Regions from separate parts of the Rossellomorea yichunensis genome, predicted to be linked through region 1. Evidence: riboswitches for the same ligand, from Rfam matches in the RefSeq annotation. Region 1 holds a riboswitch; each other region holds the start of a gene.
The links. A riboswitch is a leader RNA that binds a small molecule or an ion and turns the genes downstream of it on or off. The one in region 1 is predicted to bind S-adenosylmethionine.
Positions count from the first base shown of each region.

Region 2: another riboswitch for S-adenosylmethionine. It lies ahead of RSX31_RS04855 (YezD family protein); the one in region 1 lies ahead of RSX31_RS15105 (homoserine dehydrogenase).
Region 3: another riboswitch for S-adenosylmethionine. It lies ahead of RSX31_RS16045 (methionine ABC transporter ATP-binding protein); the one in region 1 lies ahead of RSX31_RS15105 (homoserine dehydrogenase).

Region 1 covers NZ_JAVYAD010000005.1:209,017-214,001, forward strand. Annotated here, with positions in the region: gene RSX31_RS15100 (aspartate kinase) at 1-348, opposite strand, end outside; gene RSX31_RS15105 (homoserine dehydrogenase) at 394-1,641, opposite strand; SAM riboswitch class I at 1,792-1,902, opposite strand; gene RSX31_RS15110 (DUF2254 domain-containing protein) at 2,163-3,548, shown strand; gene RSX31_RS15115 (hypothetical protein) at 3,998-4,258, opposite strand; gene RSX31_RS15120 (helix-turn-helix transcriptional regulator) at 4,298-4,985, opposite strand, start outside.
Region 2 covers NZ_JAVYAD010000002.1:88,559-93,543, forward strand. Annotated here, with positions in the region: gene sat (sulfate adenylyltransferase) at 1-797, opposite strand, end outside; gene RSX31_RS04845 (inorganic phosphate transporter) at 839-1,861, opposite strand; gene RSX31_RS04850 (phosphoadenylyl-sulfate reductase) at 1,919-2,617, opposite strand; gene RSX31_RS04855 (YezD family protein) at 2,717-2,830, opposite strand; SAM riboswitch class I at 2,959-3,064, opposite strand; gene RSX31_RS04860 (MaoC/PaaZ C-terminal domain-containing protein) at 3,229-3,630, opposite strand; gene RSX31_RS04865 (MaoC family dehydratase N-terminal domain-containing protein) at 3,627-4,076, opposite strand; gene fabG (3-oxoacyl-ACP reductase FabG) at 4,098-4,856, opposite strand; gene RSX31_RS04875 (acyl-CoA dehydrogenase family protein) at 4,878-4,985, opposite strand, start outside.
Region 3 covers NZ_JAVYAD010000005.1:437,684-442,668, reverse strand. Annotated here, with positions in the region: gene RSX31_RS16060 (6-phospho-beta-glucosidase) at 1-1,070, opposite strand, end outside; gene RSX31_RS16055 (GntR family transcriptional regulator) at 1,293-2,018, shown strand; gene chbG (chitin disaccharide deacetylase) at 2,039-2,740, shown strand; SAM riboswitch class I at 3,220-3,325, shown strand; gene RSX31_RS16045 (methionine ABC transporter ATP-binding protein) at 3,396-4,409, shown strand; gene RSX31_RS16040 (methionine ABC transporter permease) at 4,399-4,985, shown strand, end outside.

The DNA.
Region 1 (4,985 bases):
GATCGAGGTAATCTTGGCATTCCCAAATACTCCATCGGTTTGAATTCCCGCCTGTCTGCCTGTCAGGGATACGGCTTCCAGCCCCTTATGCTGCAGGGCCATGGTCAAAAGAGAGATCGTCACCTGCTCCCCGGTACTTAAGAGCATATCCATTTCTCTCTTACTTGGCTTTTCGGAGAGCTCCCCTGCCAATCTTACAAGTGTATCAGTCGTTTTGTTCATAGCTGATACTACTACGACAACATCATGGCCTTTTTCTCTTTCCTTCATGACATGAAAGACCATGCGTTTGATCCGATCTGTAGAACCAACAGAGGTTCCACCAAACTTTTGAACGATCATACTCAATGATACCCCTACTTTCCATCAGATCTTATTTATTAAAGATTACTTTTAAGAAACTGCAGCTCCAGTTTTCACTTCATTTTCCAACGGAATTTCTTTTAAAATAGGAACGGCTTGAATATGTTCATGTGTATGAAGGAGCGATTCCAGTGTCTCTTTCGTGCCTTCAACAAATACGTACAAGTTATCGCCCAATTGAATACGATCCTTTAATATGAACGAAGGGAGCCAGTTTTGATACACATCATTTTCTCGGATTCTCAAGACCCAGTTGTGACTGCTCTCATCATGAATCTCTCCCGTATTCACGGTACTTTCCGCAGAGTCGGTATACTTTCTCTCTATCAACGACAGAAAATCCTCTACCATGGCGCTGCCTGTAGGTAACTTTCCAGCGCCTGGACCAAGCAGGGTGATCCTTCCTACAAGACTACCCTTAAGGGAAATGGCATTTTCCACATCCTCCACACCGTAAAAAGGATGGGTATCATGTACAAGGATCGGCTCTACTTCACCTTGGATGTGATCCACTGAATCCCGTCTAAGAGAACCTACGTGCTTAAACCGCAATCGAAAGGATTCCGCTGCCTGGAGCCATTCTGCAGTCAGATGGGATATCCCCTTTCGTCGGATATTTTTCCAATCGGGCTGTCTGCCAAAGGCCGTTTGACTTAAAATAAGCAATTTATAGAACGCATCATGGCCTTCGATGTCATTTGTCGGATCGGCTTCAGCGTATCCCTTCTCCTGAGAAATCTTTAAGGCTGTATCAAAGGCAAGACCTCTTTTTCTCATTTGAGATAAGATGAAGTTTGACGTCCCATTCAGAATCCCTTGAATTTGTCTGATCTCATTCACCTTCAGAAGCTGCCTGATACTGCCGATCACAGGGACCCCTCCGGCTGTCGTCGCTTCAAATCCGACCGATACTCCCTTCATTTTCGCCTTCTCCAATAGCTCAGGACCATATTTGGCAAACATCGCTTTATTGGCCGTGACAATATGAATCCCCTTCTCAATGGCTTGTGTTAAATACGTATAGCTCGGCTCTTCCCCCACGATCGCTTCAAAGATAACGTGTAGATCCGGTATATCCAGGATTTCTTGGAAATCCGTTGTGACGTTGATGGATGATTCAATATTTCGCTCCTTTGTGGGATCTTTAATAAGGATTGCCTTTACCTTCACCTCTTTACCCAGTACTTCCTTCAATCTGTCCTGATGAGTATCGATTGCTTCACAGACCCCTTGCCCAACCGTTCCAAACCCCAGAAGTGCCACATTAATCGCTGACATCATTCAGCCTCCTTTTATCGACTTTTCACTTTATACGTAAGAATGATTCGTTCCAGTTGAAGATCCACTTGAGGGATATAAGCGGAAAAGAAAAAGGTATACAGAAAAGCCCTCTTCTTTTAAGAAGAGGGCTAAATGAGCATGCTCCTCCCCTTATCTTCCAGATTCGTTTGGAATCTGTAGGAATTGGCACCTTTGCAGTCTGATCCTGCAGGTTGCCGGGCTTCATCGGGCCTATCCCTCCGCCGCTCTTGATAAGAGATATAATGTTTCGTTTTGGTATTACTTGCTATTTGAGTATGAATTGGATTATAAAGGGGATTTATTCCCTCGTCAATACTATTTTTAGTATTTTTTAAAAATTCTTTCAAATGTCACAGGCGATTATATTTCCTACCGGTTTACTTGAAATTCAGCATCGTCTAACAACCTATAAATCTATTTTGCAAAGAGACGTTTTAACATGTTCTGGCAGGGAAAACTAATCCATATCCCATTATTTGAAAGGAAACAAATCAATTATGTTGAAGAAAATGCTTCCACTATCCATCAGAAAATATGTGGTTATGTCCAAACGGCAGAGAATGCGTGAGATACGGCTGACCATATGGTATATGCCGTTCTTTTATATTTGTTTTTCCATACTGCTTGTCGCACTCACCCTCTATATAGATCTGTATGCCGACATCTCTCAGTATACATCCGATTTCTTAAGTATGGATGCATCTGTTACACGCATGCTTGTCAGTACACTCATCGGGGCTATCCTGACGCTCAGTGCTTTCACTTTGAATTCACTGCTCGTTGTACTCACAATGTTCAGTGGTCAATTTTCCCCCAGGATGCTCCTGGACTTCATTTCGGACAAACAAACACAGCATGCCCTCGGAATTTTTAATGGCAGTTTTGTATATGTCTTGCTCCTCTTTCTTTTTATCGGAGATTCAAAGGAAGAACTGTTCGTAGCTGCTCCGATCATGACGATCGGACTTGCATTCCTTACTGCTGTCACATTTATCTTCTTCATTAACCATGCTTCCACATGGATGCAGGTGCACAATATTACGTACAATATGAAGCAGGTTTCTGAAGTGATGATCAATCAGACGTTAAAAAATGATTTAGAAACCCATCGAACAACAGAAAATGGCGACCTTATGGAACAAGAGAAGGAGAACATCATTCACTTACAGGCAAGGGAATCAGGGTATATTCAGTTAATCGATTTCCATGGAATAATCGAACGGGCTATGCAGGATAACCTCATCATTCAGCTTCATTACAAAGTAGGAGATTATATATTGGCCGGCAATAAAATCATGAGTATTTGGGGACCTGAGACAAACGATATTTCGGATGGTTTCTATCTCACTTTCATTGAAATGGGACATAAAGAAACCGAAATCCAGGACCTGCAAATGGGGATTCACAAGCTGGCTGAAGTTGCAATCAAAGCACTCGGGAATGATGATCCAAAAACGGCCTCTAATACGATTGATCAAATGGCTGACCTTATGCTGACGGTGGAGGATCACTTATCCTTCACTCCTTATTTGATCGACCGGGAAGGAAGAGTCCGGGTCATTCTCCAGTCCGAAGCATTTGATTATTACCTGTATCGCGGGTTTGGCTATATTCGACATTATGCTAAAGACAATCATTTAATCATTACTGACATTGTGCGGGCACTGGCGCTCATTGCAGAATCCATCCAGCCATCCAAACACAAGGACATCTGGGAATTTGCCTGTAATACCATTGATCATATTGAAAGGGAGGTCATTTATGAATTAGATAAAACGTTTCTTCTTCAAGAAGTTCATAAGCTGGCACGCTTAACTGAAAACCTTGGGGAATATAAGAAAATCGAAAGTAAATTCTACCCTTCTGCCAATGAAAATACGTAAAAGAGACTGGGCAAAACTAAAAAACCACGGTATAAAGACGAATAATAGAAGTGTCGGTTCTTAATACCGCTAATGATTTCCGTGCAAGACTACGCTTTCCGCGGGTAGCCCGTGAGCCTCCTCGGCAAGCCTGCGGGTAGAAAAGCGGGAGGGGCTTCGCTCAGAGGCGGTTGGCATAAGGCGGAGCGGCCTTGAAGGCGTTCTTTGCCTTCATGGACGATCTGCCTTATGACATTTGCCTCTAAGCCCTATAGCTGGACAAGTCTCACATAAGCTACTTTTCCCGCAGGAGTCTTCGTCTTGCACTCCAATCAACCGCTGGAAACAGCTAAAATCAAGTGGTCCGAAAATAAATAATAAACCCGAACAAATCTAAATACTAGGATGCAGATTTGTTCGAGTTTCACTTAGACTAAAACACTTTTGTCCAAGTCTCATTTTACTTTGAATTAAATCCATGTCTCGACAATGCTCGGATCTTCCTCTTTTGCTTTCGGAACGATTGAGAAACGTTCGGGAATTTCACTTCTGATTGCTTCTAATGTAGGTCTCATCAAAATATAATGAGTCGGTTGATTCACGTCGAATAGCCTTGCTACAAACATGCCTTGATAATCTTGCGGGCTGGAATAAATACAGATGATGGGCATCTTATAATCACTTAATGTCACCTCATCAAATGAAGAAATTAAACGATCCGGGTTTTCCATCAAACCACTCCTTTACTGTAATTTCTGTTCATATAACCGTCAGCTTAAAACGCATTCTTTTCCTTTTGCCTCTATCCCATCCATTTGATTATGAATGTAGAGTTTTTGAATGTAATAGTTACACTGAGCGTATTTCCCTTCTTCCTTCAATAGGGGGATGATGACATTCTCTATATATTGATAATATGCTTGCTCTCCCTCATGGACCCTGATCTCAAGCATTGTAAAGAAAGTTTCCATACAGGGATTTTTCATATCTCTCACAGATGCCTGTCCCTCTTCTACTAAACTTGCATATTTTTCATTATTTGCGGAACCGTCTACATTCATGGAACTATCAATATAACCAAAAAGGCTGTTTGCATACATTTCTTTATCGGACTCATGCTTCAATAATCCATATGCCATTTGAAATGCATCTCTTGCCTTTCTATCATCAAAGACATCTCGATAAAGATTCCCTAAATTCAGTTGAAGAACGGCTTTTCTCCTATGATCATGGAGATTATCACAATGTTGGATCAACTCATCATATTTCTCTACCAACGAGGCCAGACTCGATTCTTCGCTTCTGCCTTCCGCTACCAACTGAATCGTAGCAGCGTCTACACATCTTGTAAAATTAAACGTTTCCTTGAAATAGTTCAGAGCCAGCTGACTATAATGCAGGGACTTGTCATACTGCCCAAGATCATGGTAGCAAACTGACATATAATAGTAGGCTTCA
Region 2 (4,985 bases), on a different contig from region 1:
AGTGCATGGAAGATGGCTTCCCTTGGACCCGCGTACCTCATGGCAGCAGGGAAGACTCCTAAAAACACACGATCTTTAGGGTAATAGTTCTGTAACAGAACTTCATAACTCTCCATTCTGATGCCCGCTGAGATATCATCTGCCTTTGTTTCGCCAACCAAGGGATTTAAGAAGAGTGCATCCACGGTCTCCAATGCCGTTTTCTGAATATACTCATGGGCCCTGTGAACAGGATTTCTCGTTTGAAATCCGACAATCGTTTTCCATCCCTTTTCCTTAAACAACTTTCTGGTTTCACTTGGGTCAAATGTATACTCGGTGAAAGGTTTGGAAAGACGTTTAATAAGACTGATTTTCCCACCTACGTACACATCTCCCCGTTGGAATAATTTCTTGACACCTGGATGATCCGCGTCGGTCGTTCCGTATACGAGAAGAGCTTCTTTCTGTTTATCCGGTTCATAAATATCCTCTACTTCAATGAGTCCATAGGTTTCTCCCTTATAAACAAGACGGCTCTTTAAGCCTTTCTTTACGACTCCTGCTTTTTCTTTTGCTATGGGCAGGGTAATCGGGATACTCCATACATTGCCGTTTCGCAATCGTAATGTTTCCACCACCTGGTGATAATCTACTTCGGTCAAGAATCCATTTATAGGGCTGTAAGCACCTATTCCAATGAGTTCCAAATCACTTAACGCGGTTTCGTCTAAAGGGATTTCATGGAGAATATCCTCATAAGATTCTTCTGGTAAATATGATTGAACAAGTGTTCCTCCGTGGGGCTGTAAACTCATCATTTATCCTCCTTAACATATAGTTTTAATCGGAATTAAGATTAAATTCCGCCTCCGTCTTCGTGAACGGATCGCCTTTCTTCATTGATCACCCGCATAAGGGATAATGCTCCCACAGTTGCGATAATGACGCTTATTGGAACCACGATCGAATACATATCGCTATCGATCACGAGCTTTACTAAAAAATATGAAATACTGAGTGAAATCAAAGGGGATACCACCCATATTTTGACGATTTTTTTGACAATTTTCTTTTGCAGCATATGTTTGCCGTTCTTCGCCATCCCGAGGCCAATGATAGAGGACGAAGTAACCTGAGTCAGCGGGATCGGTAATCCATACAGTGAGCTCACCATCACAAGGATCGCTCCTGTAGAGGAAATGACAATTCCTTCGGCTTTTGAATATTGTGTAATTTTTTTCCCGTTTGTTTCCACTACTTTTTTCCCCAGTAAGACAGCTCCGAGGGCAACGAATAAACCTCCCAGCCAAATCCCCCGCGAGGGAGACATTAAGCCCGCACCCACTAATGGACCGACGGCGTTGGCTACATTATTCATCCCTGCCGAAAAGGCTTCAAAGAACCCAGCGATGATCAAAAGGTATGCAAGCCACTTTTTCTCAAAATGGAAACCGCGCTTTTCAAGCTTTACTAAACCTATACCGAATACCCACGTAACTCCGAAGGCAATGACCGGGACAATCACCCAGAATGACATGATCGTTAAGAGTGACTTCACATAAAGAACTTGATATGCGACTCCGACTCCTACAACCGCTCCGACCGTTACTTCACTTGTAGACAGCGGGATCCCGATCACATTTGCCAGAAACAAGGAGATGGTGGCGGATAACAATATGATGACCACGATTTTGATGGAGAGTACATGTTGAGGGATAATCCCTGAACTTATGGTTTTAACTACTTCTCCTCCACCTAATACCGCCCCGCTCAGGACACCGGCTGAGCAGATCCATAATGCAACCCTGATGTTCTTTATGGCTCCTGCACCATACGCAACACCCATCGATGCTGCCGCTCCACTGGCACCAATGTTCATAGCGAAAAACAAACTTATGATCAGGGCGAATACTTCAAACAAAGAATGTCACCTCTTTTAATGAAGACCGCATTCGGTTTTCCCTTTTCCTTTCCATCTTCCGGAGCGGAGATCATTGATGTCTATGGCTTTCGTTGTGCAATGAAAGCATCCGATACTTGGATACCCCTGATCATGAAGTGGATTATAGGATAGGTTATGTTTATGGACATACCTCCAAATCTCTTTCCAGGTCCAGTGAATCAAAGGGCAAATCTTAACCGATTGAAACTTATCATCTTTATTGATGAATTCAACCTGACTTCTTGTCGGTGATTGCTCCCTTCTTAATCCTGAAATCCAGGCATTTCCTTTGGATAAGGTTTCTTTTAAAGGGTCGAGCTTTCGAATTTGACAGCATTGGTTCGGATTTCGCTCCCACAACTTATCACCATATGTTTCTGCTTGCTCTTGGATCGTCAATTCAGGCTTTTTCATATGAATGGTAATACCCGGATACTTTTCCTTCACCTTTTCAATCGTTTCGTAGGTTTCTTTGAAATGAACACCTGTATCAAGAAATACTATGGTTGCTTCAGGCTGTACTTTGGTTAGGAGGTCGATTAATACGATCCCTTCTATTCCAAAACTGCATGCATATACGACTCTTTCACCATAATGATCATACGTCCACTCAAGTACGTTTACCGCTCCTTTATAGACCGGATCAATTTCAAATTGGACTGATGGTTTTTTCCAAGTTTGATAGGTTAACATGATACACCCCTTTCCCGCTCATCCAAACAAAAAGAGGCGATAACAAGATATAGGGATTTCCTTTATCTGTGTTATGCGCCTCTAGTTTGTCTAGTCAGCTTATTTAATTCGCACTTTCTCGTTTTTCTCCAATTGAATGACTTTACCGTCCTGAACCACAATGGTAATTGACCCGAAACTCATCGTCTTCAACATCGAAGTGATCTTATCCACTACTACATCATACTGTGCTTCTTGATTATTTTCTTTAGTCACATGATTCCCCCAATTTTCATCTTATCCAGAAAAATCATGAATGAAAAAAACAACCTTCCATTTTGGAAAGTTGTTCAGGTAAGAATACCTTATCTTCCAAAATGACTTCACATTTTGCTGGAATTAGCACCTTACATAACGTAGGTTGCTGGGCTTCGCGGGGCCAGATCCCTCCACCACTCTGGATAAGAGTTATTAATTTTAATATTCTAAATAATATCACATTCTGCCGGGAAGTCAACCCGAGTTTTTCTATCGGATTTAAGTATTTTGACTTATTTTTCTTGGAAATCCTTCATTCTCTTTATTTCTATTCGCTTTATGAAAGCTATAGGACACTATTTTTACAAGAATGATCAAAATAATTGAAATATCAATTTACCGTCAATCACTTTCTTCTGGTCCTGATTGACGGCAAAAACTTTAAAATGCAAATGATCATCCTGTTTTTCTGATACTTCTGCAATCAATGTAATGACATCGTCCAAAAAAACCATCCCTTTAAAGCGGACGGTATACTCTTTGATAAATCCTTCTTTATAATGATCACTAAAAAGCTTGGAGACATTACCCATTGACCACATGCCATGGGCAATGACACCTGGAAGACCCAATTTATGTGCCTCATCATCAATCGTATGAATGGGATTATAATCCCCAGATGCGCCTGCGTATTTGATTAAGTCGATTCTCGAGACTGGAGCTAATTCAACAATGGGAAGCGTTTCACCTATATTAAAGGATGATAGTTTAGTCATTTTCCCAACCTCTCTCTGACCGCTTCAGTGATAATGACGATCGCTTCGGAGGTGAAAATCCTACTCCCTCCTGAGTCTTCTCCGATATCTTCTATTACAAGAAAGCCAAGTGTTCCACCCGACCCTTTCCGCTCATAGTAATCTTTTATCTCTGTATAACACTGAATACATTCCCCGACCTTTAGTGGTCTTTCATAATGAAAAGATTGTTCCCCATGAATTAATCCGACGTTAGGTAAATGAAAACTTTCAATCGTTCCATAGTCGAACACTCGTGGAAAAGTAGGGGGAGCAATATTCCCCCTGTATCTGGACCTTTTTCCTGCTTCTTCATCCACATATATGGGATGTGGATCACCGATGGCTTCGGCAAACTTATGAACCGCTCCTTTTTCCACACAATTTTCTATGGAAGTTGAGCGTTTACCGATATAAGATTGAAACATATCCTTCACCTCTTTCTCCCATTAGGCTTTAGGCCCTCCAGCTACGTAGAGGATTTGTCCATTAACGAATGACGATCTTTCATCTGCAAAAAACGCCACTGCATTCGCTATATCTTCCGGTTGTCCGCTTCTTCCTACCGGAATGCCTTGAAGACTCGCTTCCACCAGTTGTTCAAAGGTTATTCCGATCCGTTTTGCCGTTTCTCTAGTCATTTCCGTTTCGATAAATCCTGGGGCGACAGCATTGGTCGTAATACCCAGAGGACCAAGCTCTATTGCTAGAGTTTTCGTTAAACCTTGAAGACCTGCTTTAGCCGTAGCGTAATTTGCCTGTCCCCGGTTACCGAGTGCAGAGGTAGAAGAGATATTGATAATTCGGCCATACCCGTTCTTCACCATATATCCTTGCGCTGCTTTCGCTACGTTAAATGATCCTTTCAAATGCACATCCATGACCGTTTGCCAATCTGTATCAGTCATTTTAAACAGCAGGTTATCTCTGATGACTCCTGCATTATTGACGACAATATCAACGGAGCCGAAAGTTTCAAATACTTCGTTTATGGCCTCTTCTACCTCCTGGGATTCTACTACATTCGCAACCTTTGTATATAGTTCATATTCGCTCAATTCCTCACTGACTTCCAAAAGTGCTTTTTCATTCACGTCAAGGATGGCAACTCTTGCCCCTTCTAGAGCAAAAAGCTTGGCAATCTCTTTACCGATCCCCCTGCTCCCGCCTGTTACTAAAGCTACTTTCCCTCTGAATCTTTCACCCATTCACATTACCTCCCTATCCCTTTAAACAAATTGGCCCACTTTCACATGCCCTTTTAATAGATTCCGTGAGATGATCAGTTTTTGAATTTCATCAGTACCATCATAAATCCGCCACAATCTTGCTTCACG
Region 3 (4,985 bases), 230 kb from region 1:
ATGACTGCGTTTACTTCAATAACAGCCTCGTGGGGCAGGTCCGGGATGGTTCCGTTGTTCAGTGTGTTGACGGTTTGGATGTCTCCTGAGTTGTTGTAAATGCTCGTCATGAGGCTGCAGGCAGCATCACTGTAGTAGGCACCTCCTCGATTTTCCAGTTCTTTTGGCTTTTCATTTAACTCTTCTTTCATATATTGTATGAAAAGTTCTTTTTCAACTTTTCGAACAACCTCTGCCCGTGTACCGTTTTCTCTATAAGCTTGAAGGTCCTTTTCCAACACAGAGTCCCGTTGGAAATAGTATTGATGATAAGGATTGGGAAGCATCCCGAGTGCTTGTAAAAATTCCTTCGACCAACCGAGGGAGACGATGTTGGCCGGTGAGTAATCCACTTCTTGATGGATCAGTTTTTGCAGAACCTGATCGGTGACATCCTGACCATTGACCCAAACCCTTTTTCCAAACACAAAATGATTCATCCCTACAAATTCAATCTGTACTTCATTTGCAGAACAATTCATCATCTCGGCGACGCTGTTTTTCATGTTGAAAGGAATATTGCACACCCCGATGACTTTACTATGTGAGCTGTATTTAAGCAGGGCTTCTGTAACCATGCCTGCAGGGTTGGTAAAGTTAATAAGCCATGCATGGGGACAAATCTGTTGGATGTCATGACAAATTTCCATTAGGACCGGAATGGTACGCAAGGCCTTGAATATACCGCCTGCTCCATTGGTTTCCTGACCGATGACGCCATGACTTAAGGGGATACGTTCATCTTTTTCCCTGGCTGAGAGACCGCCCACCCTGATTTGTGTTGTCACAAAATCAGCGCCTATCAAGGCATCCCGCCGGTTAAGAGTCCATTCCAATTCAATCGGCACACCTGCTTTTTGGATCATTCGACGAGCAAACTGCCCGATAATCTCAAGCTTCTCTTTCCCTGCTTCGATGTCTACAAGCGTTATGTCTGTGACAGGAAAAGATTTGTATCGGTGGATGAACCCCTCGATAATTTCTGGTGTATAGCTTGATCCGCCTCCGATTATGACCACCTTTAATGACATTCTGTCGATCTCCCTTCATTTTGAAAGCGATTTCTATTTTTTTATAATGTATCATACAAATTTTTGCTCGTCTATATATTGTAATGACAAATATGAAATTTATGACTGATTTTTATTTAATTGTAATAACAAATTGTTTTTATGATAAAATGAATAGGAATAGAGAATTGATCGTGGATGTGTTATAACAAATATAGGAAGAAAGTGGAAGGGAGAAACAGAATGAAAGAGACACAAGAAGCAAAGGCCCTGCATTCGCATGTAAAAGAAGAAATCATCCACATGATTAAAAATAAAGAGTACGCTCCGAATACAAAACTGCCGACAGAGGCGGAGTTTTGCGAAAAGTTCAATGTCAGTCGTACGACGATCCGGACGGCGCTCCAGCAGCTGACACTTGAAGGTTACGTGTATCGCGAGCAAGGAAGAGGAACTTTTGTCGCAGAAGAGAAAGTCAGTCAAATCCTGTCCTCGACGATCGACAACTACACAGAGCAACTGCGATTACAAGGTAAGAAACCTAAGATCAAGGTACTAAGCATGAATGTCATCCCGGCAGAATCAACAGTGGAAAAAGCGTTGGAATTAAAGAATGGAGATCCCGTCAATCGTTTAGAGAGGATCCGATATTCAGACGGTCTGCCCCTGCAATATGAGGTGGCCTATCTGCCCTGGTACAAGACGCCCGGGCTTGATAAAGACGAATGTGAAAGATCTCTTTACAAGCTCCTGGAAACACAGTTTGAGATAAAAATTAAAAAAACCGTCGAAACGATCGAGTTGTTTTTAGCAGATGAACGAGTGGCAGAAAAGCTCGAGGTGCCTGAGGGGACACCTTGCTTTATGATTGAGACGACGGCTTATGTAGAGGATGGATCGGTCATCGAATTTTCCAAAGCGATCTTCAGAGGAGATAAAGCGAGCTTTCTTGTAGAAAGAACCTATTAGCGAAAAGGGGATGGGGGATTATGAGGAACGTGATCATCAATGCAGATGATTTTGGTTTATGCCGGGGGGTGAATTACGGCATCGTTGATAGTCACCGGTTTGGCATCGTCAACTCAACAACGATGCTGGTCAATATGCCGGGAACTCTGCATGCGGTGGAATTGGCGAAGGTTTATCCGGAATTACAGGTTGGGATCCATTTAACGCTGACATGCGGAAGACCAGTTTCTGGCGGAGTACCATCTCTTCTTGATGAGAGAGGCCTTTTCCGTTACACCAGCAGGATTTTTGAAGAAAAAGAAATCAATGTGGATGAGGTTGAAATGGAGTGGGAGGCTCAGATGGATAAATTCCTATCATTCGGTCTGCCCCTTTCTCATATTGACAGTCATCACCATGTTCATAGCTTTCGGCCACTGATCCCGGTGGTGAAGAGGTTGTCGGAGCGCTTTGGGGTTCCGGTCCGGAATGTGCCCTGTGATGGGTTAGACGCAATGAATGTGTTAACCGATCGGTTCTCGATGGACTTTTATGGTGACGGAGTGTCGGTTGAAGGATTGAAGAGGATATTGGACAGCAGGGATGAAGGTGAGACGCTTGAGATTATGTGTCATCCGGCTTATGTTGATACATACTTGAAAGGGAATTCGTCTTATTGTGAGCAGAGGTTGAGGGAGTTGGATGTGTTGACGGGGATTAAGGAGTGGGCGTCTAGTTTTTGATTGGTTGATTGGGAGATTAGAATGTTTGATGTGAGTTGTTATGACAAATGGGGTGCTGCTATGGAAGGTAGTGCCTTTTTCTATTGGTAATGGAGATTCGTCCCATTTGGAGGTGGAAAGGAATGTTTTTGGATAGTATGTATGGTTTTGAGATGGTGTTAAGGCAGGATTTTGACTGAGATCGATGTGAAATACATGGATTGATAGGATAAGAGAAGTTTTATTATCGACTTTTCATGATATATTATCGACTTTTGTCCTTTTATTATCAACTTTAGGAATATATTATCAACTGTAAAAAAAAGGACCATCACCACGACCATATCAAACCAAAGTTCCCCTACACAAAAAATCCCTCCCCTAGTGCACCAACGAAGATAACGCTTACATAAAAACAACTGAAAAATTCCCTATTGACTTCCATTCACATACCCAGTATTATCCTCTATAAGATAAAAATTTAGAAAATTACATACTTTCAATTATCCAGAGTGACCGAGGGATCAGGCCCTATGACGTCCGGCAACCTCCAGTATTGGAACGGTGCTAATTCCTGCAGAATGATTTCATTCTGAGAGATAAGTCGAGATAAACAGGCGATGCTTCTTTCAGTTGAAAGAGGCATTTTTTATTGTACAAAAAAGGGGTGTGCACATTGATCGAGATTCGAAATCTAGTTAAAACCTACAGTACAAAGAAGCAAACGGTGGTCGGTGTCGATAATGTTTCCGTAAAGATTGAAAAGGGTGAGATCTTTGGAATCGTCGGATACAGTGGAGCGGGGAAGAGTTCACTCATTCGCTGCCTGAATCTATTAGAAACCCCTACATCAGGAGAAATCATCATTGATGGACAGGATTTTACGAAGCTCACGTCCAAACAATTAAGACTCGCCCGTCAAAAAACGAGCATGATTTTTCAACATTTTCACCTGATCAAATCCAAAACGGTGTTTGACAATCTGGCGTTTGCCTTGAAAGCAGCTAGTGTACCGAAAGCGAAAATAAAGCCCAGGGTTGTCGAGCTTCTGGAGATGGTCGGTCTATCGGACAAAGCGGACGCGTATCCGGCCCAGCTCAGTGGAGGACAAAAGCAAAGAGTCGGGATTGCGAGAGCCCTTGCGAATAACCCATCGGTTTTACTTTGCGATGAAGCGACATCGGCACTCGATCCGAATACGACGAAATCGATCTTGAAGCTATTGAAAAAAATCAACAAAGAACTGGGTTTGACGATCGTACTCATCACCCACGAGATGGAAGTGGTGAAAGAAATCTGCGACCGGATGGCCGTGATGCAGGATGGAAAGATCGTGGAGGAAGGTCCGGTTTACGACCTGTTTGCAGAACCGAAGCAGCCTTTAACGAAACAATTCATTGAAACGATCCTTCAATTTGAACTCCCTCCGCACCTTGTGGAATCAAGGAAAGGAAAGCTGATCAAAATCCAATTCAAAGGATCGATCGCAGAGGAAAGCGTCGTATCGGAAGTGTTCCAGAAATACAAGGTGCGAGGCAATATCCTTCACGGCAAGATTGAATATATTCAGGAAGTGCCACTGGGGATTTTTATCATGGAACTGATCGGCTCCCATGACGAGATCGAAGCCGCGATCCGGTTCATCACGCTGAAGACGCAGAGCTTGGAGGTGCTTGAGAATGCTGCCTGATTCATTGACTGCGATTTTACCAGAATTGAATAAAGCCTTTTTTGAAACGGTATATATGGTGGGGATTTCACTCGGAGTTGCGATTTTAGTGGGATTACCGCTCGGGATTCTTCTTTTCGTAACAGACAAAGGCTTGTTTTTACAAAATAGTTTGATCAAAAAGGTCGTTGGATTTGTCGTCAATATGGTGCGGTCGGTTCCGTTCATCATTCTATTAGTCGCACTCTTACCATTAACCAAACTGTTGACCGGAACCACGATCGGACCGACGGCAGCATCCGTATCACTCTCTGTTGCGGGAATTCCGTTTTTTGCGAGAATGGTAGAAACATCATTGCGTGAGATTGATAAAGGTGTCATTGAAGCCTCGGTTTCGGTTGGGGCAAGCCCTTGGATGATCATTAAGGACGTGCTGTTACCGGAAGCTCGTCCAGCGGTGATTCAAGCAATCACGATTACAACGATCAGTTTAGTTGCCTATTCTGCCATGGCCGGCATTGTCGGTGGAGGGGGAGTCGGGGACCTGGCAATTCGCTTCGGGTACTACCGATATGACAACACGGTGATGATCACGAC